Acetivibrio cellulolyticus CD2: one gene and its partner. The protein of the gene in region 1 binds, or shares a complex with, the protein of each later gene. Links are inferred from orthologs where the notes say so. Each region holds a gene or a part of one and is shown on either strand. Other genes may lie near its edges. The genes, in order: ACECE_RS0224375 and mrdA.

Region 1 (14,244 bases):
GTCTTGTTTCTGAAGAGTGGGGTGGAGACACAATTTGTGTTGAAGTTTCAGCTAAGAAGAGAATTAATATTGATAACCTGCTTGAAATGGTTCTTTTGGCGGCAGATATGCTTGAACTAAGAGCAAATCCTAATAAGCAGGCAAAAGGTACCGTAATTGAGGCCAAACTTGATAAGGATAAAGGCCCTACTGCGACAATACTTGTCCAAAGAGGAACTTTAAACATTGGAGATTCAATTGTAACTGGAACTATAGTTGGTAGGATAAGAGCTATGGTGGATGATAAAGGCCATAAGATTAAAAAAGCAGGTCCTTCGACTCCTGTAGAAATTCTTGGTCTGCCTGAAGTTCCGGAAGCAGGAGAAATATTCTATGCTATAACTGATGAGAAAATAGCAAAGCAGTTGGCTGAAAAGAGAAGATTGAAGCAGAGGGAACAGACTCTTAAATCATCTGCAAGAGTATCTCTTGATGACTTGTTTACCCAGATTAAAGAGGGTAAGGTAAAAGACCTCAATATAATTGTAAAAGCAGACGTTCAAGGTTCTGTTGAAGCAGTAAAGCAGTCATTGGAGAAACTTACCAATGAAGAAGTAAGAGTTAAGATAATTCATGGCGGAGTTGGGGCAATTACTGAATCCGATGTTACATTGGCACAGGTATCGAATGCTATAATTATCGGCTTTAATGTAAGACCAGCGACAAATGTTTCTGAAATCGCAAAGGATGCCGGAGTTGATCTAAGGCTTTACAGTATAATATATAAGGCTATTGAAGATATTCAGGCAGCTATGAAAGGTATGCTTGAGCCGACGTATAAAGAAGTTGTAATGGGACATATTGAATTAAGACAGATATTTAAGGTCTCAGGAATAGGTACAATTGGAGGAGGCTATGTAACTGATGGAAAGGTTGCAAGGAACTCCGAAGTAAGGCTTGTTAGAGATGGAATTGTTGTGCATGAAGGCAAACTTGCTTCATTAAAACGATTCAAGGACGATGCAAAGGAAGTGGCACAGGGATTTGAATGTGGCCTTTCAATTGAAAAGTTCAATGATCTTAAAGAGGGCGATGTTATTGAGGCTTTTGCAATGGAAGAGGTTCAGAGATAGGTCCTAATGTGACAAAACAGGAGTGGTTTTATGGATAGAACAGTAAGAATATCTGAAGAGATGAGAAAAGAAATAAGCGCAATAATACAGGGTGAACTTAAGGACCCGAGACTTTCCAGGTTGATTAGTGTGACTAATGTTAATGTAACTAAAGATCTGCGTTATGCGAAGGTTTTTGTAAGCATTATGGGAAGTGATGAGGAAAAGAAGAATGCACTCGACGGATTAAAAAGCGCTGCTGGTTTTATAAGGCGTGAAGTTGGGCATAGAATTCAGCTCAGATATACTCCGGAGATTCAATTTGAGCTGGACAATTCAATAGAACATGGAGCATATATTTCAAAATTGATAAATGATGCTGTTAAACATGATGATAAGAGAGACTGATTTGTAATATTTTAACTATATGTTTGTTATTGTGAGGTTGAGGATATTTCTTCAACCTCACAATAATATACACAATTATTAAAGTGACGTATTTTTTAATATTTAATTGAGAGGTATGTATATGATAGAAAAAAGAATTATAGATGCAATAAATAATGCGAAAAGCATAGCTATCTTGCCGCATGTTTCTGTTGACGGTGATGGATTAGGCTCAAGTGTTGCGTTGGCATTGGCTTTGGAAAAGATGGGAAAGGATATCACGGTCTATATCGAAGAAGAGATTCCGGCTACATATGAATTTCTGCCTGGAAAAGACTACGTTGAAGTTTACAAATCTAACCCCAAAAAGCATGACTTGGTATTGGCGCTTGATACTGGTGATTTAGCGAGACTTGGAAAACGTATTGAAATATTCGATAATACTGATCTTACAATAAACATAGACCATCATACTACAAATACCGAATTTGCATCGTTAAATCTTGTCAAAACAACTGCCGCAGCTGTGGGAGAGCTGATATATCAATTAATCAAAATGCTGGGAATTAGTTTTGACGAAAGTATAGCTACATGCCTATATGTAGCTATAAGCACAGATACCGGGGGATTCAGGTATAGCAATACAACCCCCATAACCCATCAAATTACAGCGGATTTGATTGACAATGGTGCGGATGTATCTAAAATTTCTCAATTGGTTTTTGAAACTATGTCTCTTAAGAAGCTTAGACTCATGGGTTTGGCAATAGATTCAATAGAGATTTTTGACGATGGAAGGGTAGCATTTATAACTGTTACTAATGAAATGCTAAAAAAAGTAGGTGCTGCAGAAGAAGATTGTGATGGTTTGGTAAATGTCGCAAGGAATATAAACGGCGTAGAAGTAGCTGTTTTGATAAGGCAGCGCACAGATAATGAATATAAAATTAATTTCCGTTCCCAAAACTATGTAGATGTTTCTGCAATTGCTAACAAGTATTCAGGTGGAGGACACAAGAAGGCGGCTGGATGTACTGTCAGGGGAATTATGGAAGAAGTAAAAGAGATGATTAATAAAGATATAAGGGAAGTTTTGTAATTATGGATGGAATACTTAATGTTCTAAAACCCACAGGGATGACTTCGTTTGACATTGTAGCTTATTTGAGAAGTTTACTTAAGGAAAGAAAGATAGGGCATACAGGTACTCTTGACCCTGGTGCTGTAGGAGTCTTACCTGTATGTATTGGAAAGGCTACAAAGACTATTGAGTATTTGACAGATAAGGACAAGGTATATAGTGCAGAACTTACACTTGGGATTTCTACAGATACTCAAGACAGCTATGGTACTGTTCTAAAGGTTTGCGAAGCGAATTTTTCTCACGAGCAAATATATGATGCCATAAAAAGCTTTATAGGAGAGTACAAGCAGATTCCGCCCATGTATTCAGCTGTCAAGATTGAAGGTAAAAAACTCTATGAGCTTGCAAGAGAAGGTATTACAATAGAAAGGCAGCCGAGGGATATAACCATACACTCAATAAATATTATAGAAATCAGGGATAATAAGGCTATATTTGAGGTAGAGTGTTCTAAAGGCACATATATAAGGACTTTATGTTCCGACATCGGGGACAAGCTCGGTTGTGGAGGGCATATGTCATTCCTTGTAAGAACTAGAGCAGGGCATTTTGAACTATCAAATTCTCTTACACTTGAGGAGATTTATGAGTTATCAAAGAACAATTCAATAGCTGAGAGGTTATCGAGTATAGAAGATATCTTTAAAGACCTTGGCAGAATAGATTTGAACGGGCCACAAACAAAGAAATTAGCTAACGGTGCTTATGTCGAACTAAAGAGTTCAGCATTAAAAAAAGACAGCATACTTAGAACATACGATATTAATGGCAAGTTTATTGGATTAAGTGAAGTTTTATTTATAAATGGCTGCTTGTCGTTAAAAATGAAGAAGCAGTTTGTATAATGCATAGTTTATAGAAACCTTGTATTATATGAAAATAGCAGTACAAAAATATATTAAACATTAAAATCGGCGTTTTCTGAAAAATAATTTAAATAACATTGTTTCAATAAGCATTTGGAGGATTTTTTTAAAACGCTCTAAAAGGAAAGCATATGGAAGTTATATATGGCAAGAATCAACAAATTGAATTTACAAGGCCTACAGGTATTGGATTAGGTAACTTTGACGGCTTACATGTTGCTCACATGGCTCTGATAAATACCCTTATTAGTGAGTCAAAGCAGGGGTCGCTTGAGTCTATTTTATATACATTTACCAAGCATCCTGAAAATATTATTAGAAAAAAGCTGTTTACACCCCTGATAACTTCTGTAAATAAAAAAATGAGACTACTTGAGGTAACTCAACTGGATTACACCTATTTTGAAGAATTTGATGAGTCCTTCTCAAGAATGAGTCCTGAAGCATTTGTGAGAGATATTCTGGTAGACAAGTTAAAGATGAAACTTGCAGTGACAGGAGTTGACTACAGGTTTGGCTATAAAGGCCAAGGCGATGTGGAGTACCTGAAAGTGCTTGGACGTAAATATAATTACAAAGTAGTAACCATTCCGCCAATAAAGATCGACGACGATATTGTCAGCAGCACGCTAATAAGAAAGCATGTCAAAAAAGGTGATATGGACAGTGCTTTTAAACTGCTCGGGAGGCATTATTCCATAACCGGAATTGTAGAGAAAGGAAAAAGGATAGGAAATACATTGGGGTTTCCAACTGCAAACATTTATCCGGAAGAGTACCTTTTGATTCCACTCGACGGTGTTTATGTTACCCGTACACTTCTAAACGGCAGGATGTATAACAGTATAACCAATATTGGAAATAATCCGACTTTTGAAGGCCAGAAAGTGCTATCTATTGAGACCTATATCCTGGATTATAATGAGGATATATACGGAGAAGGCATTGAAGTTTTTTTCCTACAGAAAATCAGAGGGGAGAAAAAGTTTAATGGTGTAGATGAGTTGGTTGATCAGATAAAAAGGGATATTAAAAGCGCAAGAGAATACTTTAGTGATATGAACAAATAAATTTTATGAGCTTTATTGAATGTATCGTCTATAGGTAAGGCTTAAATAAATTGGATGGACAGAATTTTTAAAAATCTATCCATCCAGACAATTCACTTCGTCACACACTCTTTTTTGAATCTAATGTACTGAAGTTATAGTAAAATTATTGTAAGGTAGGTTCTATAACTAAGAATTTATGCCCGTCGGAGATATCTGTAAACTCTGTTTTAAACTGTATCTCAAGGGTCTTAACTCCTGTAACATCTATTTCGCATGTATCATAATCACCTGTTTTATACTTCTTACCAAACAGTTCAATTCCATTTTCATTTCTCATATCCAATTCAACAGTATTAGAATTTGCATTTATACACTTTACCTTAAATGTCATTTTGGTAAATGTATTATCAAGATTGAAAGTGACTTTATTATAGCTGTCGGTTATATCATCTGCGTATAGCCCGAATCCATATGTTACATTTTCCTTTATAACATCTCCAGTTTCAATAGATAAGATACTTTTATCCATAGTTGATTTGATAGGAAAAGCACCTGATTTGTTAGTAGACTGAAGATCTATTAACCTCGTTGGTCCCTGATTCTTTGAGCCAAGAAATACTGTCTGTGTTTTTCCATCCCAGTCAACCGGTAGTTTAACAGCATCAGCAACTGCGCGCACCGGTAAATATGTAGAACCATTATAAATTATTGGGTATACTTCTTTACCGTTACCGTCTTTAGCTTGCAGTTTTTGTCCGTTAATCATTATTGTCACATCGGGTTTTAATTTTGCAACAATATCCTGTACAACTGGAACTGCAAAAGTTTGAGTAAGCATACCGCCTGTGAAGATTAGTGTTGCTACAGTCAATAGTTTTAGTTTTCTAATCATTCCATAACTTCCCTTCATTGATAATTTATATTTTGTTTTCATTCTAAACTTATGTTGTAAAATTGTCAAATCATTATGTATATATGTTATGGTTATTTATTATTTTTTTAATGTTTACCTAAGTTACAAAAAATATTTTTGTGATGTGGACAATAAAACAGCTTTGCTATTTTGGGAGAAGTACCCACATCTACAGTATTTATAAGGGCATGATGCTGGTTCTACTCCAATAATACGTATATCGTTTTTACATTTTAACTTATAACTTTGAGTATTATATATAAGAAACTGTCTAAAGCCATAATCGGCAAATATAAAGATAAATTCTATATGAAATAATTAATAATTTCTGGTAGCCTCATAATTAATAGTCAAAAATTAATAATTAATTATTTTACAACTAATGTCGATATGATTGTTAATTCTTTATAATAAAGGAGAGAAAGTTATTTATGATACAAGATACATACAACGTTAAGAGGGTGCACAAAGTCAGTATTTTTGTAATAGTCTTCATAGTAGTTCTCCTGTCTGTCCAAGCTCTTTTAACAGAAGGAATAGGTCTTTTTATGAGAATAGCAGTTCCGGGGGTTGTAGTAATTATTATCTCATTAATAAATTATATTATGCCCTATAACGATAATATCAAAGGTCTTTTGTTTGGTCTTATACCCGGAGCAGTTGTTATTGCACTCTTTTATATAGATGGCTTTGCAATAAACAAGCATTACATTATATTCACAACAGTAGCTCTAATTGCACTATACTTTCAAAAAAGGCTTATCATTATTTACGCATTTACATTAAATGTTATGTTAACTGCAGTATATTTTTTAAAACCCAAATGTATAACAGGTCCTGGCGAAACCGGGATAGATGATTTTATATCTATTATGGTTATCCTAAACGCAATCTCCATATTGTTGTATTTTTTAAGTAAATGGGGAAGAAAGCTTGTGGATGAAGCAATTATAAAAGAGGCTGAAACAAAAATTCTTTTGGAAAAATTACAAACTACTTTTAACAAAGTTGAGGAAGGTACAGGTATACTTGAAGATAATATTATCCATCTGAACAGTAATATTAATACTATTGGAAATTCAAGCAAAAAAATAACCTTTTCCATGCAAGAAATGGCCCAATCAATTCAATCCGAAGCTTCAAGTGCTTTTACGATCAATGAATCAATGATGAATTCCATGAAAATTGCACATGAAACAATGGAAATATCAAAAGGCGTTATCGATAACACTAGTCAAATATGCGAGAGGTTCGATGAAGGATGGAATAAAATAGAGCGGATAAGAGATCAGATGGGTATAATCAGCTCTTCAATAAATACGGCAAATAAGACTGTTGCTGAACTTCAATCAAGTATGCAAACAGTAAACAACTTGCTCAAAGGAATAAAAGAAATCGCGGACCAAACAAACCTCCTGGCCCTCAATGCAACTATCGAATCAGCCCGTGCCGGAGAACATGGCAAGGGATTTGCCGTAGTTGCCTCCGAAGTCAGAAAACTGGCTGAGAAAAGTTCGACAATAGTAGGAGATATATCACAGGTAACAACAGGACTATTCCATAAATCTCAAGAAGCCTACGAAAAAGTTAATGAAGGTAAATTGGCCACGAATGAAGGTCAGGAACTTATTGTAAATATATTCTCTTATTTCAAGTATTTAAAGGATTCTTTTGATAATACCCATAGTGAAATATCAAAAAGTATGGGAAAAATCGAATGTGCTTCAAATATTTATTTAGTTACACAGAATCAAATAGAAAATATGGTTAGCATATCGCAAGAAAATGCTGCCGCAACCGAGGAAGTATTGGCAACTATAGAAAATGAAAACACTGATATACAACAAATTATAAATTCCATAAATGAAATATTTAATTTGAGCAGTCAGCTAAAACAGATGATAAGCTGCCTCTAGTAGGACATTAAGTTGATGCTTCACATAAATTGAAAGTAATCTCCCATTGGTATCAGTAGCACTTGAAGTAAAATCTACAATATAGGTTTGCCATGCATTTCTAATCAAAACACTTTTATTAGTATCATAATTTGACCATGGTGTTACCTCTTGCGCTTATATTCCGGGCTAAGAACATCAAAGGAGAAGCATAAAGCTTCTCCTTTTGTCAGCACATACTTCTTTTACATAAATATCCTAGAAACATACCGTTTGCAAATGTAAAGGCTAAAATGCCAACAGCTGCGAGTGCACTGAGATTTAGTTCCTTTTCCTCATCTTCAGTTTTGGTTTTGGTATGGCTTCTGGGGTGTTTCCTATAATATCTGGTTTGGCTCATTGAAATCCCTCCACTATTATTATTTTCAATAGTGTTTTTTTTATAAGTGTTTTTTTAGATTATGTCAAACTTGTTTGATTGTTGCTACTGCTGTGTTATAATTTATTAATATGTTTTCCAAATATTGAATAAAGCATGTCGTTTTTATTATACTAATAAAGGGAATAGTTAAAATACATTCAAACTAAAAATGAGAGGACTGGTTAAATGATTAATTCTATAGCATCGGAAAATCATGTTTCAGAGATTGCTTCTTTTAACGGTATAAAGGTTTATCAAATTAAGACTGACAAATTTAAGACTAATTCTATAAACATATTTTTTCATGATAATTTAAGCAGGGAAAATGCTTCAAAAAATGCCTTGTTACCCGCAGTTTTAAGAAGGGGAAGCGTGAATTTTCCTACAATACAGGATATCTCGCTTTATCTAGAAGAGTTGTATGGTGCTGCTTTTGATTGCGGAGTGACTAAGAAAGGTGAAAACCAGATAATTCAATTTTATTTGGACTTTATATCCGATAAGTATGCAAATGGTGAAGCCGATTTAACTCAGAAGGCTTTTGATCTGATTTTTGAGATAATTACAAAGCCTGTTACAGAAAATGGAGTATTTAAAAAGGAATACATAGATCAGGAAGCTAAAAACCTTAAAGAACTTATTGAAAGCCGGGTGAATGATAAAGTTCAGTATGGTGTTGATAAGTGTCTTGAAGTAATGTGTGAGAACGAACCCTTCAGTATATTTGATTATGGAAATATTGAAGACATAGATGGCATAAATGCAGGTAATCTGTTTGAACATTACAAGTACTTTTTGGAAACTTTGCCTGTCTACGTCTTTATTTCTGGAGATATAAATGAAGAGCAGACCACATATGTCATAGATAAGTTAAAACAGATTAAACGAGGCAGTGTGAAAACAATATCACCTGTTAGTATAGAAAGTCATGTGTCAAAAGTAAGAGAAGTTACAGAACAAATGAACGTCAATCAGGCAAAGCTGTCCATCGGGTTTAGAACCAATGTTGAACCAAAGACTGAGGAATATTATAAATTAATGGTCTACAACAGTATTCTTGGCGGTGGATTACATTCAAAACTTTTTCAAAATGTCCGTGAAAAGAACGGTTTGGCCTATTATGTGTTTTCAAGGCTGGAGAAATTCAAAGGGCTGATGGTTATCAGCGGAGGTATAGAAATCAACAACAGGGATAAAGCATATGACATTATAATGAAGCAGCTGGAGGATATGAAGAACGGAGTTATATCTGATTATGAATTTGAATCATCGGTAAAAAGTATTGAAACGGGAATAAAGTCGCTTAAAGACAGTCAACTCCAAGTAGTAGATTTTAATTTAAGCCAGATGATTGCTGGAACAAAAGATTCTCCGGACGATATAATAGAAAGAATTAAAAAAGTTTCAAGGCAGGATGTTATTGATATTGCAAAAAAAATAGAAATGGATACAGTATATTTTCTTACATCGAAGTAGGAAATAAATGAAGGTTCTATTACGATTTACTACTTGAACTATTTGGAATTATGAAAATATAGGATGCTGAAAGGGAGATAATATTTATGGATATTAAAACTATTGAATATAAGAATATTGACGAAACTATGCATACATATGAGCATAAGAGTGGTCTTAGGTGCTTTGTGATTCCTAAAAAAGGGTATTCAAAGAAGTTTGCAACTTTTGCAACTCATTACGGTTCTATAAACAGTGAATTCATAATACCCGGCGAAACTAACGTTACAAAAGTTCCTGATGGAATCGCACATTTTTTGGAGCACAAGCTTTTTGAACAGAAGGATGGAAGCGTTATGGATAAATTTTCACAGCTTGGTTCAAATCCAAACGCATACACCAGCTTTGCTCAGACTGCATATCTTTTTTCTTGTACAGATAAGTTTGAGGAAAACTTCTCTCTGCTGCTTGATTTTGTCCAGAATCCATATATTACAGAGGAGAGCGTAGAGAAAGAAAAGGATATCATTGGACAGGAAATCCGCATGTATGATGACAATGCAAACTGGAGAGTGTTCTTTAACCTGTTGGGTGCTTTTTATGAAAAAAATCCTGTTAAGATCGATATTGCTGGCAGTATTGAGAGTATAAGCAAAATCAACAAGGATATTTTATATAAGTGTTATAATACTTTTTATCATCCTTCAAATATGATTATTGTAGTAGTTGGGGATGTCGATGCTGTCAAAGTATTTGAGCATATCGATAAAAGCATTACCATATCTTCAAGCAAGTCTGAAATAAAAAGGGTTTTCCCGGAGGAATCCGATAAACTTAATAAAAGTTATGTTGAGCAGAGCCTTGAGGTATCAATGCCATTGTTCCAGATGGGTTACAAAGATACGGGGTTTGTCTCGGAAGGCATGGATTGCCTGATGAGGGAGACTGCTATAAAAATCCTGTTAGATATGATCATGGGAAAGAGCTCAAAGTTATACAACCAGTTATATAATGAGGGCCTTATTAACAGCTCGTTTGAATTTGATTACAGTATAGAGGAAAACTATGCGTATTCTGTATTCGGTGGAGAATCAAAGGACCCACTAAAAGTGAAGGACAGAGTGCTTGAAGAAATAAAATCTCTTCAGGATAAAGGCCTTGACTTGAAAACTTATGAAAGAATAAGGCGTGCCAATAAAGGAAGATTGGTAAAGCAGCTTAATTCGGTGGATAGAATTTCGCATAGCTTTGTTTCGGTATATTTTAAAGGGATTAATTTATTTGACTATATGGAAGTTTATGATAAAATATCTTTTGAGTATATAAATAAGGTATTTAAGGAACATTTTGCAGCCGACAAACTTGCAATGTCGGTAATTAAACCAACATAAGGGGGATAAAAATGGGCTATATAGAATTCCCGAAATTAGGATTTAGCATTCCCATAAATAGAGAGGCATTCAACGTATTTGGTCTTTCGGTTTATTGGTATGGAATTATTATTTCGGCAGGATTTTTTCTTGCTGTTCTTCTCGCAATGAAGAATTGCAAGAAAGCAGGTATTAAATCGGATGATATTATCGATCTTGTATTGATTGCAGCGCCTTTGTCTATTATAGGCGCGAGGCTTTACTATGTTATATTCAATTGGAGTGAATTTAACGGAGATTTTTTCAAAATAATCAATATCAGAACCGGTGGACTTGCCCTTTATGGAGCTTTAATAGTAGCTGCGATTGTAGCTATAGTATTTTCAAGGCGAAGGAAGATTAATCCATTAAACTTTATTGACTTTTGTATTCCCTATTTCGTGCTTGCACAAGCTATAGGCAGATGGGGCAATTTTGCCAATCAGGAGGCGTTTGGACGTAATACTAATCTTCCGTGGGGAATGACGGGTGACGTCATAAAAAGTCAGTTAAAGAATCTACAGGATTTAGGAGCAACTGTTTATCCTGATATTCCTATTCATCCGACGTTTTTATATGAATCTCTATGGAACCTGGGAGTATTCTTCCTTCTGATGTGGTATACAAAGAGGAAGAAGCAAAATGGAGAGGTATTTTGTCTATACATGATTGCGTATGGGGCAGGTAGATTTTGGATTGAGGGCTTGAGGCTTGATAGTCTTTGGTTAGGCTCTTTTAGAATATCACAGGCTCTATCCCTTGTATTTGTAATTGTTTTTGGGCTGATTTTTATAATAAGTCGGGTTAAGGCAAAGAATAAGCAAATTGAATCTGAAAATGTCGTAGAGAGTGAATATTCAGCACTACTGCATAATCTTAAAGGAGATCAGGGCTCGGAAAATGTCGAAACGTATGTTGCTGAAGAAGAAGCCGAAATAAACCATGAAGTAGTTGAAAACAAGAAGGAAGAAGGTGTTTAGCGTAAACTTACAATACTGTTAGTTTTAAACTTCATTACATTTATATTACATTTTTCATAATATATTGACGAATATTTAGTAATTTCTTATAATGTAAAGACAAAATGTTAGTACTTATACCAAAACAAGACAAAATTTTGTCCAAAACGATTTTACTAAAGATAACGGCGGTGCGAAAAATGAATGAATTGAAGATTCAGAAATTACAGTATGAGCTAAATGCTATGATAGACAATGATGATGATTTCAACAAAATTTATGAAACGAGTGTTGAGCTGGATTCGTTGATAGTGGAATACTATAACCATATGCTAAACAGGAAGGAACGTGAATATTAAGTTCTCATCTATTTTATATGGTGGCGTTTACTGAACAGATTTATAGTGTTAAATACTGGTGCTGCATTGACATTACATAATCAGAAAAATATAATAGTATTAAAATAATAGTTTTGAACTACTGCTTGACTTATATGTGTAAGGCAGTAGTTTTTAATTGAATTTATTCCTTAGCCATATAGTGATTTAAAAAATAGAATAACAATTTATACTGAAGGTGAATTTATGTACTTTGTGGAAAAAACAAAAGACTTTAACTTCTTTAAAAAGTTTGATTATGTTTTGTTTTCGGCAATTATTATTTTGTCGATTATTGGCGCGTTTGTTGTCAAGAGTGCTGTGAATCATATGCCAAATGCAAAAAGGATGTTTATAGTTCATATAGGAGCGATGTCAGTTGGAATTGTGATAGCCCTGATAATAAGTTGCATAGACTATAAAGATTTTAGGACATTAGGTATCTTTTTTTATATTGTTACAACGGGGCTTTTGGTAGCAGTGCTCTTCATTGGTACAGGAGAAGAACTTGGAAGTAGAAGCTGGATTGATTTAGGGGCATTTACTTTTCAACCTGCAGATCTTGCAAAAATATCGTACATTTTAGTTGCTTCTGTTTTCTTGGAAAGAATATATGACGATCAGAAGAACAGAAAAGCCAATATAGTTAAGTTTTTAATATATTCAGCTATACCTATGGGGCTGGTTGCAGCTCAAAAGGATTTTGGTACCACACTGGTATTTGTTTTTATATTCTTTGTGTTGATTTTTATCTGTGGAATAGCTTATAAATATATTATTATGCTGTTGAGTGCCTTACTATTATCTACTCCATTTATATGGTTTTTTATATTTAACGATGAGAGAAGAAGCAGAATTTTGGTTTTTTTAAATCCTGAACTTGACCCTCTAGATGCAGGGTTTAATGTAATAAGATCAAAGATGGCTGTTGGGTCAGGGCAGATATATGGTAAAGGGCTTTTTAGGGGGATTCAGGCACAGAATGGAACTGTACCGGTTAGTGAATCGGATTTTATTTTTTCTGTAGTGGGCGAAGAATTGGGATTTATAGGAGCAGTAATAATAATTGGATTGATCTGTTTTATTCTAATAAGATGTATATATATTGCCATGCATGCACGAGATTCATATGGATCGTTTGTTGTTATTGGAATTACAGCTATATGGGGTTTTCATGCAATGGAGAACATTGGAATGAGTGTAGGTGTATTGCCTTGTACAGGAATTCCGCTACCCTTTGTCAGTACGGGAGGAAGCTATATGCTGACTAGTTTTATAGCTGTTGGTATAGTCTTAAGTATATCGATGAGAAGAAAGAAAGAAATTTTTAACTCCTCTGACTAAAAATTAGCATATAAATCAAAAAATCGATAAAGTGCTTGAAAAGGTAGGACTAGCGTCCTATCTTTTTTATTTTTTTAATGGAAATTAAAAATATATCTTGATTATTATATCAATTTGGACTAAAATTTAATTAGAAGTGGTGAAAAGTGGTGCGAAGTGGTGGGTGGTACCAAAATGTGAGGTGAAATAGTTGTTTTATGGTGAATACCAGCATTCAGTAGACGCGAAAGGTCGTGTCATAGTACCGTCAAAGTTTAGAGATGGACTTGGCGAGAAGTTTATTGTGACCAAAGGTCTTGATAACTGTTTGTTTGCGTATTCAGCTGAAGAGTGGAGCAACCTTGAAACCAAGCTTAAATCACTACCATTTACCGATAAAGATGTTAGAGCATTTGTAAGATTTTTCTTTGCAGGAGCTACTGAATGCGAAGTGGACAAGCAGGGAAGAATATTATTACCTCAAAACTTAAGAGAATATGCAGGATTGGATAAGGACATTTATGTTATTGGGGTATCAACCAGAGTTGAAATATGGGACAAGGCTAAATGGGAAAATTACTCTGGCGATGAAAATATGAGCGCAGATAATATCGCGGAGAAGATGGCGATGTTGGGTATTTAAAAATTTGGGAGTTGATATAGTTTAATGGATTTTGAGCATAAGCCGGTGCTGTTTGAGGAGTGTATTGAAAATCTAGACATAAAACCTGATGGAGTATACGTTGATGGGACGCTCGGAGGTGCAGGGCATTCTTCGGCGATATATCAGAAACTTGGTGAAAAGGGTATGCTGATAGGTCTTGATCAGGATGGATTTGCTTTAGAAACCTCAAAAAAACGGTTGGAAGATCAAAATGGTAAGGGCTCATTAATTTTTGCAAATACTAATTTTGTTAATATTAAAAGTGTATGCTTTGAAAATAAAATTGCA
Region 2 (16,843 bases), 330 kb from region 1 along the record:
TTTCAGCCATCCATTCCAAAGCTGACATCCATGCTTCAGTATTATATGCCCCATCATACCAAACAGGATAATTATGCCCCATCGCCTGTGATTGTGGACAATGTACATCAAGCATTACTTTAATGCCTTCTTCCTTACATACATTCAAAGCAAAATCAAAAAGCTCCAAGCTATCCATGCCTTTTAGCTCAGGATTTACAAAATCGTTTAGACTGCCTGGCGCCGGAGGTGATCCGCTTTTCCACTTAGTTAAAATTTCTGTTGAAACAGGTATCCTCAAGAAATTAATCCCTCTGTCAGCCATTCCTATTAATGCCTTTTTCATGTTACAACTCCAGACACCGTCAAAAACATTTGTACCGGTGTTAAAACCAAACCAATTTGCACCAGTCAGCCAAACAGGTTTTCCACTCATATCGACGATCTGATTACCCTCAACATGAAGCCAGTCGTCATTACCTACCGCTTCCTCCGCATTCACAACCGGAGAGAAGTCTGACAAAAAACCTTCGGGTATACAATATGAAGACAAAATTACTAATGCTGCCGCCATTATGGCGATTCTCTTTAAACTTTTCACAATTCCCATACCACTAAATTCCTCCCTTCAAAACTTTACAATATATTTATTCGCCTTTTTCATCGTTTTTAGGGGATGAATTATACTTTGATATGAAAGACGGAAATATTGCTATAAGACTTTGCATGATGGTCTCCCCACAACAAATAAGATAATAAAAAAACGTTGAAATACGATATATTTTAATTTAATTATAATATACAATTTAGGACTCCACAAGCCCAAACGCAAGTAAGAGCATTGATTATTATATAATTAAACTTGTCAGTATCCTTTGTTATGTTATAATAACATTTAAAGCATCTTTTTATTTTGTGGAGGGTAAAATGAAAATTGTAGAACTATTTAAAACAAAAAAACCAGTAATTTCTTTTGAAATTTTTCCGCCAAAATTGGATACTCCTATTGAGTCTATTTTTGATGCATTAGAGCAGTTTAAAGCTTTAAAACCTGACTACATAAGTGTCACTTACGGTGCAGGTGGAAGCGCAAAAGACAGAACAATTGAAATAGCATCAAAGATTAAAAATGAGTATTCTATTGAAAGTATGGCACACCTTACATGTGTAGGACATTCTAAAGAAGAAATTGATAAACTGCTTGTCTCATTACATGAAAATAATTTAGAAAATATACTCGCCCTGCGCGGAGACCCTCCAATAGGTCAACCGGATTTTGATTTTAGTAAAAATGTTTTCGAATACGCAAATGAGCTAATATCCCATATAAGAAGCAAGAATGATTTTTGTATAGCAGCAGCTGCTTATGTTGAAGGTCATATAAACAGTATTCGGTTAAAGGACGACCTAGTCTATCTTAAGCAGAAAGTTGACTCGGGTGTTGACTTTTTAGTGACACAACTGTTTTTTGAAAATAGAAATTTCTATGATTTTTTGGATAAAACAGCTGCAATCGGTATAAATTGTCCTATAACACCAGGCATTATGCCGGTCTTCAAAGCAGATCAGATTAAACGCATTGCATCACTTTGCGGAGCATCCATACCTGCAAAACTTGTATTATTGATGGATAAATACGGTAATAATGATGAAGATATGAGAAAAGCCGGCATAGAGTATGCCAGCTCACAAATCCGCAATCTAATTGATAACGGAGTTGATGGGATACACCTGCTGACAATGAACAGACCTAAGTCAAGTAAAGAAATACTCCAAAATGCAGGGCTATTATAAACTAAGGTTTAAACATTGCTTTTTCTCATAGTTTTAAAATGCAGCTTCGATATTCTGTAATCTATCTTTAGCACCTGTTACAGGCACCCTCATGAGTTACTATGTCATCTAAAAAGTTTGCTCAACTAACAAACTTTTTAGATGAACATACTAATAGGGATCAACTTTTTCGTATACTATGCCAGAGACTTCATAAGCTCATCAAAGCTTATCTCGGCATCAAACTTTGCCAGATTGTCAATAACCTCCTGCTCGGTAAAAACTTTTGCAAGCCTCATATCTTCATCAAGTACATATATTATATGAAATCTATCAAAGTCCATATCTTTTAAAATATCCCCCAAACGCATAGATTTAATTACAACCAGTTCTCTGCCAGGGTATACTCCTTTCTTGAGAAATCTGGAACGTTTGTAAACAAGGTTTTTGATATTCATAAAATATACCTCCGTCTCCTCATATTTTAAGAAATGAAAAATGTAAATCCCCAAAAAGATCAAACTAAAGTTGTAAATATTGTCATATGACTGAATTATACCTATAAGAATAATGAATAATCCCAGTCCTTTTGACACTCTCCTGGAGTACTTATACGCTTTAAACAAACCTATTCTCGAAGTAAGGATATCTCTAAATATCCTACCTCCATCAAGAGGTAAAACCGGAAGCATATTAAATATCGCCAAGAATATATTTATTAAGATAAAAAAACGCATATTATCTGATCTATGCAAATAATATGTGTTTATCGAAAAACACACTAAAAATATCAGTAAATTTGTCAACGGGCCGCTTATATTAATAAAAAATCTATTGGACTCTCCATAAAAATCGTCTTTAAAAACAGCATTTAATCCTATAGGAAATACCTTTACAGAATCCAACTTTCCACCTTGAGCCAATGAAACTAATATATGCGATGCCTCATGAATTATTAAAGCAATAAAAGTCAGCAGATATTTAATATGATAATTAAAAGTAATCATTAATATTACTGTAACAAAAAATAAAGGATCAACTTCTACTTTAAAGGGTTTTTCAGTAACTTGTATTAAAATACCTTAGCCTCACCGCCTTCCATAATTATAAACAACTGATTGGCATTTTTATTAATTTTTGTAAGGTTAATTTACCGAAAGTGTTATATAGTCAAGAGGATTAACCGCCGTATTATCCTTTCTTACCTCAAAGTGCAAATGCGGACCTTCTGCAGCTCCTGTGCTTCCAACTTCTGCAATAATATCACCTTGCTTAACCTTTTGACCTTTACTTACAAGCAATTTAGAGCAATGCGCATATAATGTCGTTAAACCGTCTATATGCTTTAATTTCACATAGTTCCCATACGTTTCTTCCTTATCCGCTTCCAATACTTCCCCACCATATGCGGCTTTAATGGGAGTCCCACTTTGAGCTTCAATATCAATTCCCTTATGAAATAATATAGTATTTTTTATAGGATGCATCCGTTCCCCATAAAATGACCCAATTATTCCTCCAACGGGAATAATAAAGGAATATCCTGCGCCCCCAAAGACCTGTTCGCTTTCAGTATTCTCCGATTCCACCTGATTTTCAGCTACTTCCTCGTTTTCAGCCTTCTCCTGGCCATCTTCACTATTGTTATACTCCATACCTTCTACTAAAGATCCTTCTTCTGTATATACCGCACTTGCAGGCTCAAGCTCTTTATCCACTTGTTCCTGTTTTTCAGTTTCAGGGAAAGATTTTGCACCTAATACTCCTTCATCTAAACCATCACTTTCATCTTTTCCATTTGCAAGGTTATTAAATACACTCTGTATTCCACTATAAACGCCCTTCAAATCAATGTTATATGCCAGAGTCCCCTTTATTTTATTTTGCAAAAAGTCAGTTTGCGGAGTATCTATATTTACGACTGCAGCTATAACCGCAAGAACAATTACACAGATCAAAACCTGTCGCATTGTTTTTGCAAGCAGCCTACGAGCAAAACCATCCTTATCCTTTTTATTTTTTCTTGCTTTTCTTCTGGTCTGCCCTGTTAATTGTCTCGAGTACCTTGGTCTATAAACTATATCCTCCACTTGTAAAACACCTCTTTTTCCTTAATCTGTATCTCAAATCACTTATGAAATTATTGGTGCACCTCAACCTGTCCTTCCTCTGTATAACCTTCGCTAACACATTAGCTCAAATTACACATATATAGCACAATTAAATTTATAGATAGAAACCTCTAAAACTAAATTTAAAGAATGTTTTCATCTAAAATAGATAACGTTTAAGCGCTATATAGATTTAACTTTAGTGTTCTTTATCTATAGCTAAAGTAACTTTAAGGGAAAAGATAAATTAAACAGCTTTATATTAAGATTATATTTAAGAGAAAAAAGAAATATTACAAGTTCCAAGAAAAATAAAAATCTCGAGAGTTTTGAATCTAACTGGATTTTAAGAAATTCGCTTGACTAATTCTACTAACAAAAATATCTAAAGATATTTGAACACACTAAAAAACCCCCTGCAAGGGGGGGGGTAAACTCTTTTATTGTTTTCCGATAATCTCTCTCCAATCAAGATCTCCTCTATCAAGACCCCTGATCAGCATCTCTGCAGTGCCGATATTTGTTGCAAATGGAATATTATTAATATCGCATGATCTCAAGAGAGAACTTATATCAGGCTCATGAGACTGAGCTGTAACAGGGTCCCTGAAAAAAATCACAAGGTCAAGCTCATTATATGCGGCCCTGGCACTAATCTGCTGCTCACCCATCAAACCTGGCGAAAGCTTTTGCACGTTTAATCCAGTTGCCTCAATAATAATAGCCCCTGTTGTACCAGTAGCAAATAAAGTGTGATTTTTTAATATGCTCCTGTAAGCTATACAAAACGATGCCATTAATTCCTTCTTTTTGTCATGTGCTATTAATGCAATATTCATTATAACTCCATCCAGTAGTTTAAAATTAGGTACACAAAAAAATATACAATTGGTGTTTCAAAAAATCAAATTAAGTTAGTTATTTGATGAAACACCGCCAGTATTGAAAAATCTAATACTTGTTAACAAGAACATTATTACTTCCCGCTGTTTTTTACATTCCTAATAGGTATATTTGCAACCAAAGCAGGTACTATACGGTCGCCCTCTTCACTTTTTGTTCTGGTCATCTGTATGTCAAGTGTATCTTCATCTATATCCATATAGTTGGATATTACCTTGATGATTTCTCCTTTAACCATCTCCAAAAACTGAGGAGAGACATTTGCTCTGTCATGGATTAGTACTAGCTTCAGTCGTTCCTTCGCAAAGTCTTTAGAATTTTTAGACTTGCCAAATATCTTCGATAAATCTAGCAACATAATTCTCCTCCTTTATTAATTCGCTTTCAAACCAAACAACTTTTTAATTTTAAACATGAAGCCTTCGTCCGATTCAAGGTTAAGTATAGGAATATTTTCACCTAGTATTCTTCTGGTTATACTTCTATATGCTTCTCCTGCAAGAGATTTAGTATCTGTTACCGCTGGTTCACCCCTATTAGTAGAAACAATGATCTTTTCATCATCCGGAACAACTCCAATTAAGTCAATAGCAAGTATGTCAATTATATCGTCAATTGTCATCATATCCCCGCGTTTTACCATATCAGGCCTTACCCTGTTTATAAGCAACTTAGGGTTTTTCAGTTCATTAGCTTCGAGTAATCCTATTATTCTGTCAGCATCCCTTACTGCTGAAACCTCAGGCGTAGTAACAACTATCGCCCTGCTAGCTCCGGCAATCGCATTTTTGAAACCCTGTTCGATACCAGCTGGACAGTCTACTAGTATAAAGTCAAATTCCTGCTTTAAGTCATCTGTCAGTTTTACCATCTGCTCTGGAGTCACAGCAGACTTATCTCTTGTCTGCGCTGCTGGAAGCAAATGAAGTCCTTCATATCGCTTGTCCTTTATTAAAGCTTGCTTAATTCTGCAAGTACCTTCAACTACATCAACAAGATCATATACAATTCTGTTTTCCAACCCCATTACAACATCCAAATTTCTAAGCCCTATATCTGTATCAATCAAAACAACCTTCTTACCCTGAAGCGCTAATCCGGTACCAATATTAGCTGTCGTTGTAGTTTTTCCTACACCGCCTTTGCCTGAAGTTACTACAATAACCTCTCCCATCTATGTCTACCTCCCGCCATATATTCAGAAAAAATGCTACTTCGTAATCGAGAAATAGCCCTATTTTCTATAAAATACTTTTGCATAAATACATGTTGTATATAAATTCTATTTTTATCATTAATAACACTATATATTTCTTTTTATCATTTGTCAATTCCTCATTAATCATTACACACAAGACTTACCGAGAGGGTAAATATCTCTCAATATATACAATATCGTCCTTGATATACGCAAGTTCAGGTGTAAACTGACCTCCAGTATCTTTTTCATCCGGAGCACGTGTTATTACATCAGCAATCCTTAACTGCGTAGGTTGAAGATTTAGAGCTACTACAATTGCTTCCTTATTTCCATTGGCACCTGCATGTACAATACCTCTTAATGATCCCATAATCACAACATTTCCCGTTGCAATTATTTCGCCTCCGGGATTTACATCACCTACAACAACCAGATTACCGTCAAAATTGACCAATTGACCCGATCTGACAGTCCCCCTGTAAAATTTGGTTATTCCTTCTTCCAACCCTTTAAAGAAAAAATTACTCATCCTGATCTTTGCGTGAGGTTGAGGGTGTGGCTCAACTTCAACTTTCGGCGGTTCTTCCGTATCCATTTCAATACCTGTTATCTTTGCCCCGCTCTTATTTTGGAGAAGTTGAAATACTTTCTCCTCTTCTGCAAATGACAACTTTTTGCCCCGATACTTAATCAAAAGCGTAGCACCTTTAAAAAATTTCCCCGCAGATAATACCTTTTCCTCTATCTGCCTTAGTATCTCATTAAATTCAACATCTTCCTTAAAAATAATAGTGAGACAGTTTAAAGACCCCTTAAAAACTACACTGCCTTCCTTCATTTATAATAACCCCCATTGCATTAATTTATTGTTTAATTTTTAGTCGATTAGTGTGTAAATCCAACTCTTTCCACTGCAATTTGATCATCACTATGCGCATCACTGTTTAATCCAAAGTATTCTTCCAGTACATCACGCGCAATCGGTGCAGTGTTTGTCCCCCATACACCATGTTCCACAACTACAGCTACTGCAATTTGAGGATTTTCTGCTGGGGCGTAGGCAATAAAAAGACCATTTGATGAACTTCCTTTAGATTCATTTCCTGTTTCAGGTGTACCAGTTTTAGATGCAACAGTGAACGGAAAACCCTGAAAAGTGGAAGATGCAGTTCCTTCAACTGAGTTTGAAACCAAAACCATACCCTCTTTAATAGCCTCCAGAGTTTCCTTTTTAACAGGAACAGTTTCATATTCCGGCTTAGTTTCCATCACAATGGAACCATCATATTTTTTTACACGTTTTATCAAATGAGGCTTATATTTTTTCCCTCCGTTTGCAAGAGTACTAACATAGTTTGCTAATTGAATAGGAGTAAACTCATTGTTAAATTGTCCTATTGCTGCCTGCGCTGTGTCTGCCGGCCTCCAATCATCATTCCAGGTCGCCTTTTTTGTTTCCTTGTTAGCTCTTGTACCTTTCTTCTCTCCACCTATTTCAAGACCTGTGAGTTCTCCAAGTCCAAATAACTTTGCCCACTTATCTATTTTATCAATCCCTGTACTGTAGCCAATTTCGTGGAAGTATATATTGCATGAAGTCATCAATGCCTCATTGAGATCTATTTCATAATGGGGACCTTGATGATTTCTATATTCCAAGCAGTAAAACTTCCAACCACCAATTGTCGTATATCCCTTATCATAAAGCTTTGTCTTTGGAGTTATTACTCCTTCTTCAAGTGCAGCTACTGCGGTAATAGGCTTGTAAATTGACCCAGGGGTGTATTTCCCCCCAATAGCCCTATTGAGCAAAGGTGTGTTTTTATTATCAGTATTATACTCCATTTTTTTCTTCTCAGCCTCAGTATCATCAGCCCCTGCCAAAAAAACACTAGGATCGTATGTCGGATAACTTGCCATCGCAAGGATTTCACCATTATTGACATCCATTGCAACAACTGCCCCTGCAAAAGCGTCCCCAAAATTCTTTTTAAAATCGGCTTCCGACTTAATCTCCTCAATATTACGCTGTAAAGATTCCATTGCAACCTTTTGAAGCTTTGAATCAATAGTAAGATAAACATCATTTCCCGGTATTGCCGGTTCACTGTTTAATTCAGCAGTCAGCCTGCCGCTGGTGTCCACTTCAACCTTTTTCTTTCCATTTATTCCTCTTAAATATTTTTCGGCAGCTTGCTCAATACCTATCTTACCAATTTTGTCATTAAACTTATATCCAGAATCTTTATTGGCTTCGTATTCTTTGTCAGTCATCAAACCTATATAACCTAATACGTGTGCAAAATCAGATGCATCAACATACTTTCTTTCGGGCTCCATATCAATAAGAACACCTGGGAACTCATAACTTCGTTCTTCAATCTGAGCCACTGTCTTGGAGTCCACGTCCTTTGCAATACAAAGTGGATTAGATGCTGTATACCCCTTGATAAGCATGTCATAACGCATGCACATTATTTTATAAGCTTCTTCGTCAGTATACTTCTTATCAATATTAAACTTTTTCTCCCTGAAATACTTAAAAACATCCAAAGGTGTTTTCAACAACGCTATATCCTTATCCTTTAAAACCATCTCACTCTTCCACTTTGCCAGGGCTTTATCCGATTTTTTAATTTTATTCCCATATGCTATAGGGTTAAAAGTCAGATAATCTGCAAGTCCTGATTCGTATGAATCGCCATTTTTTTTAAAAATATCAATTAATTTAAGGATCATCACATTAACTTCAGCTTCTTTAAGGCCAGTTTTTGCCACCTGAACTGTATACCCAACTCTATTTGTAGCAATAGGTACCCCATAGGTATCTGCTATTATACCCCTTGATGCAACAATCTCCCTTTCTTGATAAAGCCTTTGCTGGGAACTTTCGTCATTCTCTTTTCCATGAATTATTTGAAGGTTTACCAACTGAACCACAATTACCCCAAAAACAAGCGAAAACATAATCGCAAGTAAAACATATCTTTCATTTGATCTTTTTTCTTCCATAACCTCACCACCAGTTATATCGAATAGTAAATTAAGAATTACACTTAACTAAGAAATAATCAATACCTTCTGGAACTTTTGTCAAATTCCTCAAAACGCCTGTGCAATTTAACTACTATTATAAATACAAATATAGAAATTACACTGTTATAAATTGCTTCAGGTAGAATTACATTCTGCATCGGATAGATGAAACCAAGTGGTCTTCTTAAAAATGTGTTTAAAAAGTAAACTAGATACTCATAAACTATTGTCGACAGAAAAGTAAAAAAAACTGCAATAAGAATATTTTCCCTATAAAGCTTTTTATTTATAGAACCAATAACAAGCCCAAGGTAAAGCCCCAATAATGTATAAAATCCAATAACCATGCCTGAAACTGAATCCTGCAACAGTCCGCAAAAGAAACCTACTATTGCACCCTCAATATTATTTCTTAAAAGCCCTACAATAACTATTACAACTAAAATTATATTAGGCTTAACCCCATAAACACTCATAGAACTACCTAAAGTAGATTGAATCAAAACTGTCAGAAAAATTAGGATAGTATAGGCAATTATTTTTCCTCTCATCTGTTATCTTCGCCTTCACTGTTAGTATTCTTGGTATTTAAAACAAACACTTCTTCAAGCCTTCTGAAGTCGACAGATGGCTCAATAATAGCATACCTGTCCAACTCATTTGTTCTTTGCCTTACTTCCTTTACTTTGCCTATAGCGATACCTTTCGGATAAATTCCACCCATACCTGAAGTTTCAACAGTGTCGTTCACTGATATATCCACATCAGCAGGAATATATTCCATTATGCAAAGACCTTGGTCTTTAAGCTTTGCATCACCTTTTATAACAACTAAATCGCTGGTCTTAGTCAACCTTGCACTGACGGAACTGCCTTCATCTATTATGGATATAACCTTCGAGGATAAAACATCTGTTCCCATAACTCTTCCTACAAGACCATCACTTGTCACAACCGGAAAGTCATTTAATGTACCATCCTTTGTTCCCCTGTCTATGGTAAAAATATTAAACCAGTTACCCATATCTTTTGCTATTATATTAGCTCCCATCATCTTCATACTGCTATATTGATCTTTTATATTCAGAGCTTTTCTAAGTTCTTTGTTCTTATCTTCTAACTCTGACAGCTTCCTATTTTGACTTTTCAAATCATTATTTTCTTTCTTTAAAGACTCATTTTCTTTTCTCAACTTATTAATATCATCAAAATGAGCAAAAAAATCATTAATCTTCCCGCCTGAAAAATCTATAAATCTCTGGAATGGAGATAAAATAGTACTAAAAACATCCCCTACATAATTAACCTTGTTATTTGGCATTGAAGAAAAACCTATAACAACCAATATTGCTAAAGTAATAACTAATAAGATAAACACTTTGCTTTTTATAAGACGTAACAAAATACATTATCTCCCTTCTATCTTAGTTTTTTAGGAGAAATAAGCACTTTCTTTAATGTTTCTATCTCTTCTAGCACCTTTCCCGAACCCATTACTACACAATCTAAAGGTTTTTCAGCTACTGACACAGGCATACCCGTCTCACCTTTAATTAACCTGTCAAGTCCACTTAAGAGAGCCCCACCACCTGTAAGCATTATACCTCTGTCCATAATATCTGCTGCAAGCTCTGGTGGAGTCTTTTCAAGGGTAAACTTTATTGAATCAACTATGGAATTTATAGGCTCTTTCAAAGCTTCAGCAACCTCAGATGAGGTTATGGTTATATTCTTCGGAAGACCAGTTATAAGATCTCTTCCTCTTATTTCCATAGACTCCTCTTTAGGCTTCGGATAAGCTGCCCCTATGGTCATTTTTATCTCTTCAGCAGTTCTCTCACCTATCATCAAATTATACTCTTTTTTAACATAGTGTACAATAGCTTCATCCAACTCATCACCCGCTATACGCAAGGATTTGCTGGTAACTATACCACCAAGAGAAATAACTGCAACTTCACTTGTTCCACCACCAATATCAACAACCATACTTCCCGATGGTTCCTCAACAGGCAAATTTGCACCTATTGCAGCTGCCATAGGTTCTTCTATAAGGTAGGCCTCCTTGGCTCCAGCTGATATGGTAGCTTCTTCTACCGCTCTTTTTTCAACCTCAGTAACTCCGGAAGGCACACAAATTACTACTCTGGGTTTGCCAATTACACCTTTTGACATAGCCTTCTTAATAAAATACTTTAACATAGCCTGAGTAATATCAAAGTCTGCAATAACGCCATCTTTCATTGGCCTTATTGCAACAATGTTTCCAGGTGTTCTACCAATCATATCCTTTGCAGCATCACCTACTGCAAGTATATCGTTCGATTTTTTATTTATTGCAACGACAGATGGCTCTCTGACTACAATACCTTTTCCTTTTAAGTGCACTAATGTATTAGCTGTTCCTAAATCAATACCAATATCTCTAGAAAATAAACTCATTTAATAATTCTCCTCCCAATCTGTTTTACAGATTATGCTGTTATATTGCATCCTTTGGAAAAATTCACATTACAACGTACACGTAAACCAATTTATTACAAAACATATATTCCGTAATTTCTTAAAATATCACTCAACTTTGAAATAGGCAAACCTACAACATTAAAATAGCAGCCGTCAATCCTGTCAACAAGTACAGCTCCCAGCCCCTGTATTCCATAGGCTCCAGCTTTATCCAAAGGCTCTCTCGAGTCAATATATGCGTTAATCATCCCGTCCGTGAGCTCTTTCATCTTTACACGGGTTATTTCTACACTTGTATCATATTTAGAACTTTGGACATCAATAACAGCTATTCCTGTCATAACTTCATGCCATCTTCCCTGTAATGATTTAAGCATATTGAAAGCATCCTTCATATCCTGTGGCTTGCCTAAAATAATGCTATCCTTAACAACAACTGTGTCAGCTCCAATTACTATATATTCTTTATTAGAGCTTGAATCTTCAGCTATACTTGAGGCTATAACCTGCGCCTTTTCAAATGCCAAATGCTGAACAAGCTCTGATGCCTTAAGCCCCATAGAATTACTCTCATCAATGTTAGCTGTTTTAATTGTAAAATCCAAACCTAACTGTTTGAGCAACTCAGACCTTCTAGGCGATTGGGATGCAAGTACTATTTGCATCATTGTCACCTCATCATGAAAAAATAATTTTAACAAATATAGTGTAAAAAAGCATTTATTTATGTCATAACTATTATAATCATACCAAATATCCTTTTTCAACAAAATATGAATCTTTTTGATAAATAATTTTGCAGCACTCTTAATTTAGGGAATTTGCATGGCAAATCCCCTAAAATCTAGCAGAACTTAATGTCCACTTTTATAAAAAAGCATATATACTTATATATTGTGCATTATATTTCTTCGTATATACTTATTTTCTTAATTATACTACTTAAAAACCAGCAGTCAATTACCAATTTTAACCACCAATTAAAAACAATATCATTATATTTTATACTTAATGCTATATTATAATATCTTTACTGCCTGTAATTATCTGGCACTTCAATAGTACTACCTTCGTTAACATCCCCAGTCTTTTCCTTTCTTGCCATCAATTCTTTTATTTTTGGTACAATTATATTTAGACTATCAATTATTTTACTCATCTCTCCAACGCTAAGCTCACTAATATCTACAGGGTTAAACCCCATTTCTTTCATAATTCCATTCATCACAAAATTATTATCAGGATCTATTCCCATATTTTTAAGCTTCTGCTTCAAGTAATTAATTTGTCTTAGTGTTGCCTTCTTTTGTGTTGCAGAAACATCCTTTCTCTCGGCCTGCTCCTTTTGTATTCTATTTTCAACAATACTAAACTCCTCATCCAACATTCGTGCTTCTTCCGGATACAGCCAATCATTTTCTCCCATTAATTTTCTTATTATCCTATCACAAGCGCCAGTTATAGTCTTCTCCAAGCCAAACTCCTTATCATCAAGAAGCTCTTTTCCTATATCAAATATTTCCCATTCGCTAAGGGAAAAATCAGGGTTCTCCTTGACCTTAGGCTTCCTGTTTTTATAAACTGTCTTACCGTTTTCATCTTTAACAGTATTTCTGCTTTCAATTTTTTGAGCCAAATATTTCTGATATCTGTTATAAAAATCAACCTGTTTTCCATCCACAATTACCTGACCTGTAGCTACATCTCTTCCCCTTACTTTAATAACAAAAGTCGGAAGATTAATTTCTCCTATCCCAGGGAACTGAGCACTTCTTTCATTCAACTTTACAATATCTATATCTTCAATTGATATTCCTTTTTCCTTGGCCTTTTTAAATAATCCCTCAGCTTTCATCCTCAACTCTCCACCAATACCCTTATAATAATCCTTATCTTTACTATATATAATCTCCTGAGTTGCTTCGTCACCTTGTGTCTTCTCAGTTGAATTTATTTCATCAGCCATCCCACCATCTCCCTTTTTTATCACATAAAACGCATAAATCAATATTTTTATTATTTGTAAATTTACTTTAATCTAAAATAGTTTATATTTCTTCAACAAGAAAACATGGGAAATAAAAATGTGCTTAATGAAATAGAAAAAATTCCGATGTATATTATGAAAGTTAATACATTCTTTTGATTTTTATTAATATTTAATTTCTAATATCTTTTGTTAATTTTTTTATACTTCTCATTTTGTTTTATAGGAAGTATAATATAATATAGAAAAATACAATTATGTAAATAACTAATGGTGATGCGCGATGAAAATAGAAAAAATTAATGATAATAAAATTAAAGTTACAATTTCATTAAGTGATTTGCAGGAAAGAAATATTGATTTTGAAGCTCTAAATTATAATTCTCCTGCAACTCAGGAATTATTTTGGGATATGATGGAACAAGCTGAAATTCAGTTCGGTTTTAATACCTCTGAGTCTCAATTGGCAATCGAAGCTTCTCCCGATGATAGTGATGGTTTTGTCATCTTTATCTCTAAGCTTGATGAAGATAGCGATTTTGAATCCATTCAAAAATATATAAAGAATAAATTTAAGAAGTCAGACCTAAGGGTAAAAAAGAAAAGTCAAAAAGTCTGTTCCTCTATAATAATTTATTCCTTCGAACATTTTGACCATATCCTGAGCTTATGTAACAGAATTAAATTGATGTATACAGGTGAGAGCACTTTGTATAAGCTTAAGAGCACCTATTATATGGTACTAACCAAGAATACCTTCTCGGTAGATAGCATTAAGTACTTTGAATCTTTGCTTAATGAATATGGCAGTAGGGTATCTAATACAAGCTACTACGAGGGTTACCTTGAAGAGTATGCCGATAAAATAGCAGAGTATAACGCCGTAGAAGTTATAACGTCTTACTTTTAGATCAAAATCAAAACCTAATGGCATTTGCTTCATTCAATCTTCAGAATACTTTTTCACAAATTTTTCAAAATAAAAAACCCTATCAACTAGGGTTTTTATTTTGAAAATCCGAAGTAATATTTCACCTATTTACTACTTATCCACCTGATCATCAGGTTTGGTTTTTGGACCTACTTGTAATATTGCTCCTTCAGAATCATATTTATTTGTATATATAAGCTCACGGCTTTCCTTCCCATTCTCTTTTAAAACCCTATATACTCCAACCTCGATTCCCTGTTTTCCTTTACTTATAACCTTCTCTTCCTGAGGTTGCAGATCATAATTTACGACTCTCAAAACAGGTGGATCAAATCTCTGTACTATATTTACCTCTATATCCTTTTCTGAATAATCAGGACTCTTGCTGCCTACTATATATACTGTAACATTTTCATCATCAGATTCAGAAAAAACTGCAATTGGAAAATCAAATGGGTTGTCAAATTGGAAATCACCGTCTTCTTCAGATATTTTTACATCAAGACCAGGTTCAATGTAATCTACTGGTGTTTCATACCTCTTTCTGTCAATACAATTAACATCAATACCAGTTTTGAGCAATGCAGCATAAAGAGTTGATGCCACTTGGCTATATCCTTGATTCTTTGGTTCAAAAGAAGGGTCCTTTTTCTTTAACCATTGGTTAAACGAAAACCCATGAGTTTTTTCACTGTCAACGCCAGCACTCAATATCAGACATCCGTTAATTGACTTTGCACCTTCCTTGACAGCTTCTCTTAGCTCTGGAGACTTAATTTTTGTGGTATAACTCGAAATAATACAATCCACACCTTTAAGCTCATCTAAAGCCAATTTAGGCCTCACAGTGGTGATTTCGAAATTGTTTTGGGCGTCAAACTCAATAGCAGAATCAAGGTGGCTCCTAAGTTCATTTTTTACCTTTTCCATAGAATTAGCTATATTCAGTTTAATTCCCATCTCCTCAGAAGTTTTCCTTACTACACCATTTTCCAAATACATTTGCGCATCCACAGGAGCTTTGTCTATAAGTAATCCAAGTTCTTTTAGCTTCTTTTCAAGCTTTGTTTCGTTAAACTTTATTACAGGGTACACCATCTTTCTATCGAACGAAAAGAACCCTTTGATTAACGTTGCAAGCTTACTGTGTTCATTTATGGAATATGCCTCGTTTACAGTAGCATCATAATCTATTGAGAAATCTATATCCGAGAACTTGATACTGTAATTCTTGCCTTTACCATATCTTATCAATAAACTTGAGCTGCAATACAATTTATCATAATGCTCCTTTACCATTAATGCTGCCTGGCTCTTTGTCTGATTTCCTACGTTTAATGAATCTATGTACACATCCGGTATAATATGTTCTTTTGAAGACGCATGAAGGGCTTGCATACCTATAGAAACCGACAATACAGTCTGGGAAAGTAGAACGAGCATTACAATGTAGCTTTTGTTAGGTTTTGCCATTATACTCACTCTCACTTTTTATTGAGAATTTTTATACAAAACGCTTTCTTATTTATTCTTATATATAAAAAACTCTAGGTTGTTCCTAAAAACATAAAAAGTATAAAACGTAAAAATGTTTTATACTTTTATGTCTATTAAATAAGTTTTATGCCTTATTATTCATTACCAACTCAATTAATTTTCCATTCTCTTTAGCAAACTCAATAACATCATCAGTAATAGTAGAACCTTCACTGATAATTACCGTACCCGAATTTGAAGTTATTGTCTTTGTAGCCTTTCTTCCATTGAGATACTGCTTCTGTCTTTGCTCAAATAAGCTGGCTGCGCCGCTCTGTCCGGAAGATGCATTAGAAGCCTTGGTATTATTAGCATCATTAGATTGAGCTCTTTGAATTGTTTCCCTGTTATCTGAAGTTTCCTCAACATTTTCATTTAGGGTTTCTTTATTACTAGAATCATCCAGCATTATGGTATTTTCAGTATTATCATTAAAATCATTTGAAAGATTAATACTGTTATCATTTGCATCTGCGACTTCATAACCAGCATCATTGTCATCACTTTGAGCTAGCGGGAAATCTGCACCTGTTGATTCCATGAACATACCAAAATCCGGCTGTTGATTTTGAAAAGAAGTATCTATTTCTTTGAATAAGGTATTACCTTCTGCAGCTATTAGCTTGTCCGTTTCAATTACAATACTTTCTGCGGTATCATTATTGTATCCACGGTCATTACTCATCAAATTTTTTTTTTCTATTTCAGGTTCACTGTTACTAGTCCCAATATCTGAGGGTTTATCAAGTAATGTGCTTTCAACATCCTCAACTACAACAACAAGATTTTTACCAAATGTAATAACACTCGCTCTTGGTATGATACGAATCTTTTTGTGAGTTATGTCAGCAATATACTCTAGACCCAATATGTTGCAATTATCATCCTCATCTACATAGATATCCCCAACCTCACCAATA

Evidence for each region.
Region 2: the proteins of ACECE_RS0224375 (region 1) and mrdA are in contact, whole or in part, in a crystal structure (PDB 6PL5), measured with the Thermus thermophilus proteins. The link is inferred for Acetivibrio cellulolyticus CD2 from one-to-one orthologs. Residues at the interface, in WP_223903423.1 of Thermus thermophilus: Phe161, Val165, Phe168, Val169, Leu172, Pro198, Tyr199, Glu202, Tyr211, Arg212, Asp213, Gln220, Val221, Gln223, Ser224, Ile226, Ala227, Ile228, Gly229, Ser230, Gly266, Phe267, Val270, Leu274, Tyr277, Gly278, Leu281, Phe285, Leu289, Arg297; in WP_223903432.1 of Thermus thermophilus: Arg4, Ile5, His6, Leu8, Ala9, Phe12, Ala15, Leu16, Leu19, Gly20, Arg22, Ala23, Trp24, Leu26, Gln27, Val28, Tyr31, Tyr34, Leu36, Leu43, Thr45, Asp47, Lys156, Gln157, Gly158, Ser160, Val184, Leu201, Glu202.

The regions. Positions count from the first base shown.
Region 1 is NZ_JH556659.1:999,451-1,013,694, reverse strand. The notes cover bases 11,396-14,244. They hold ACECE_RS0224375 (FtsW/RodA/SpoVE family cell cycle protein), read left to right. Parts: upstream 11,396-12,176; coding sequence 12,177-13,313; downstream 13,314-14,244. Other genes in these bases: rsmH (16S rRNA (cytosine(1402)-N(4))-methyltransferase RsmH), read left to right, coding at 13,960-14,244; mraZ (division/cell wall cluster transcriptional repressor MraZ), read left to right, coding at 13,504-13,935; ACECE_RS30430 (Spo0E family sporulation regulatory protein-aspartic acid phosphatase), read left to right, coding at 11,793-11,951; lgt (prolipoprotein diacylglyceryl transferase), read left to right, coding at 11,396-11,613. Outside these bases: infB (translation initiation factor IF-2), read left to right, coding at 1-1,112; 30S ribosome-binding factor RbfA, read left to right, coding at 1,143-1,499; ACECE_RS0224425 (DHH family phosphoesterase), read left to right, coding at 1,621-2,577; tRNA pseudouridine(55) synthase TruB, read left to right, coding at 2,580-3,467; ACECE_RS0224415 (bifunctional riboflavin kinase/FAD synthetase), read left to right, coding at 3,620-4,558; ACECE_RS29845 (stalk domain-containing protein), read right to left, coding at 4,704-5,432; ACECE_RS0224405 (methyl-accepting chemotaxis protein), read left to right, coding at 5,885-7,369; ACECE_RS31395 (hypothetical protein), read right to left, coding at 7,578-7,748; EF-P 5-aminopentanol modification-associated protein YfmF, read left to right, coding at 7,956-9,245; EF-P 5-aminopentanol modification-associated protein YfmH, read left to right, coding at 9,332-10,615; more of lgt, read left to right, coding at 10,627-11,395. UniProt on the Escherichia coli protein: Peptidoglycan polymerase that is essential for cell wall elongation. Also required for the maintenance of the rod cell shape. Functions probably in conjunction with the penicillin-binding protein 2 (mrdA).
Region 2 is NZ_JH556659.1:658,885-675,727, reverse strand. Bases 6,417-9,341 are described here. They hold mrdA (penicillin-binding protein 2), read right to left. Parts: upstream 8,980-9,341; coding sequence 6,853-8,979; downstream 6,417-6,852. Other genes in these bases: mreD (rod shape-determining protein MreD), read right to left, coding at 9,039-9,341; minC (septum site-determining protein MinC), read right to left, coding at 6,417-6,805. Outside these bases: ACECE_RS0222875 (cellulase family glycosylhydrolase), read right to left, coding at 1-589; metF (methylenetetrahydrofolate reductase [NAD(P)H]), read left to right, coding at 907-1,773; ACECE_RS0222865 (M50 family metallopeptidase), read right to left, coding at 1,950-2,825; ACECE_RS0222860 (M23 family metallopeptidase), read right to left, coding at 2,898-3,842; mgsA (methylglyoxal synthase), read right to left, coding at 4,304-4,702; cell division topological specificity factor MinE, read right to left, coding at 4,840-5,124; septum site-determining protein MinD, read right to left, coding at 5,140-5,940; more of minC, read right to left, coding at 6,125-6,416; more of mreD, read right to left, coding at 9,342-9,554; rod shape-determining protein MreC, read right to left, coding at 9,551-10,381; ACECE_RS0222820 (rod shape-determining protein), read right to left, coding at 10,423-11,445; ACECE_RS0222815 (Maf family protein), read right to left, coding at 11,541-12,137; ACECE_RS0222810 (hypothetical protein), read right to left, coding at 12,500-13,435; ACECE_RS0222805 (adaptor protein MecA), read left to right, coding at 13,740-14,366; ACECE_RS0222800 (VanW family protein), read right to left, coding at 14,499-15,860; ACECE_RS30785 (PRC-barrel domain-containing protein), read right to left, coding at 16,009-16,843. UniProt on the Escherichia coli protein: Catalyzes cross-linking of the peptidoglycan cell wall. Responsible for the determination of the rod shape of the cell. Is probably required for lateral peptidoglycan synthesis and maintenance of the correct diameter during lateral and centripetal growth.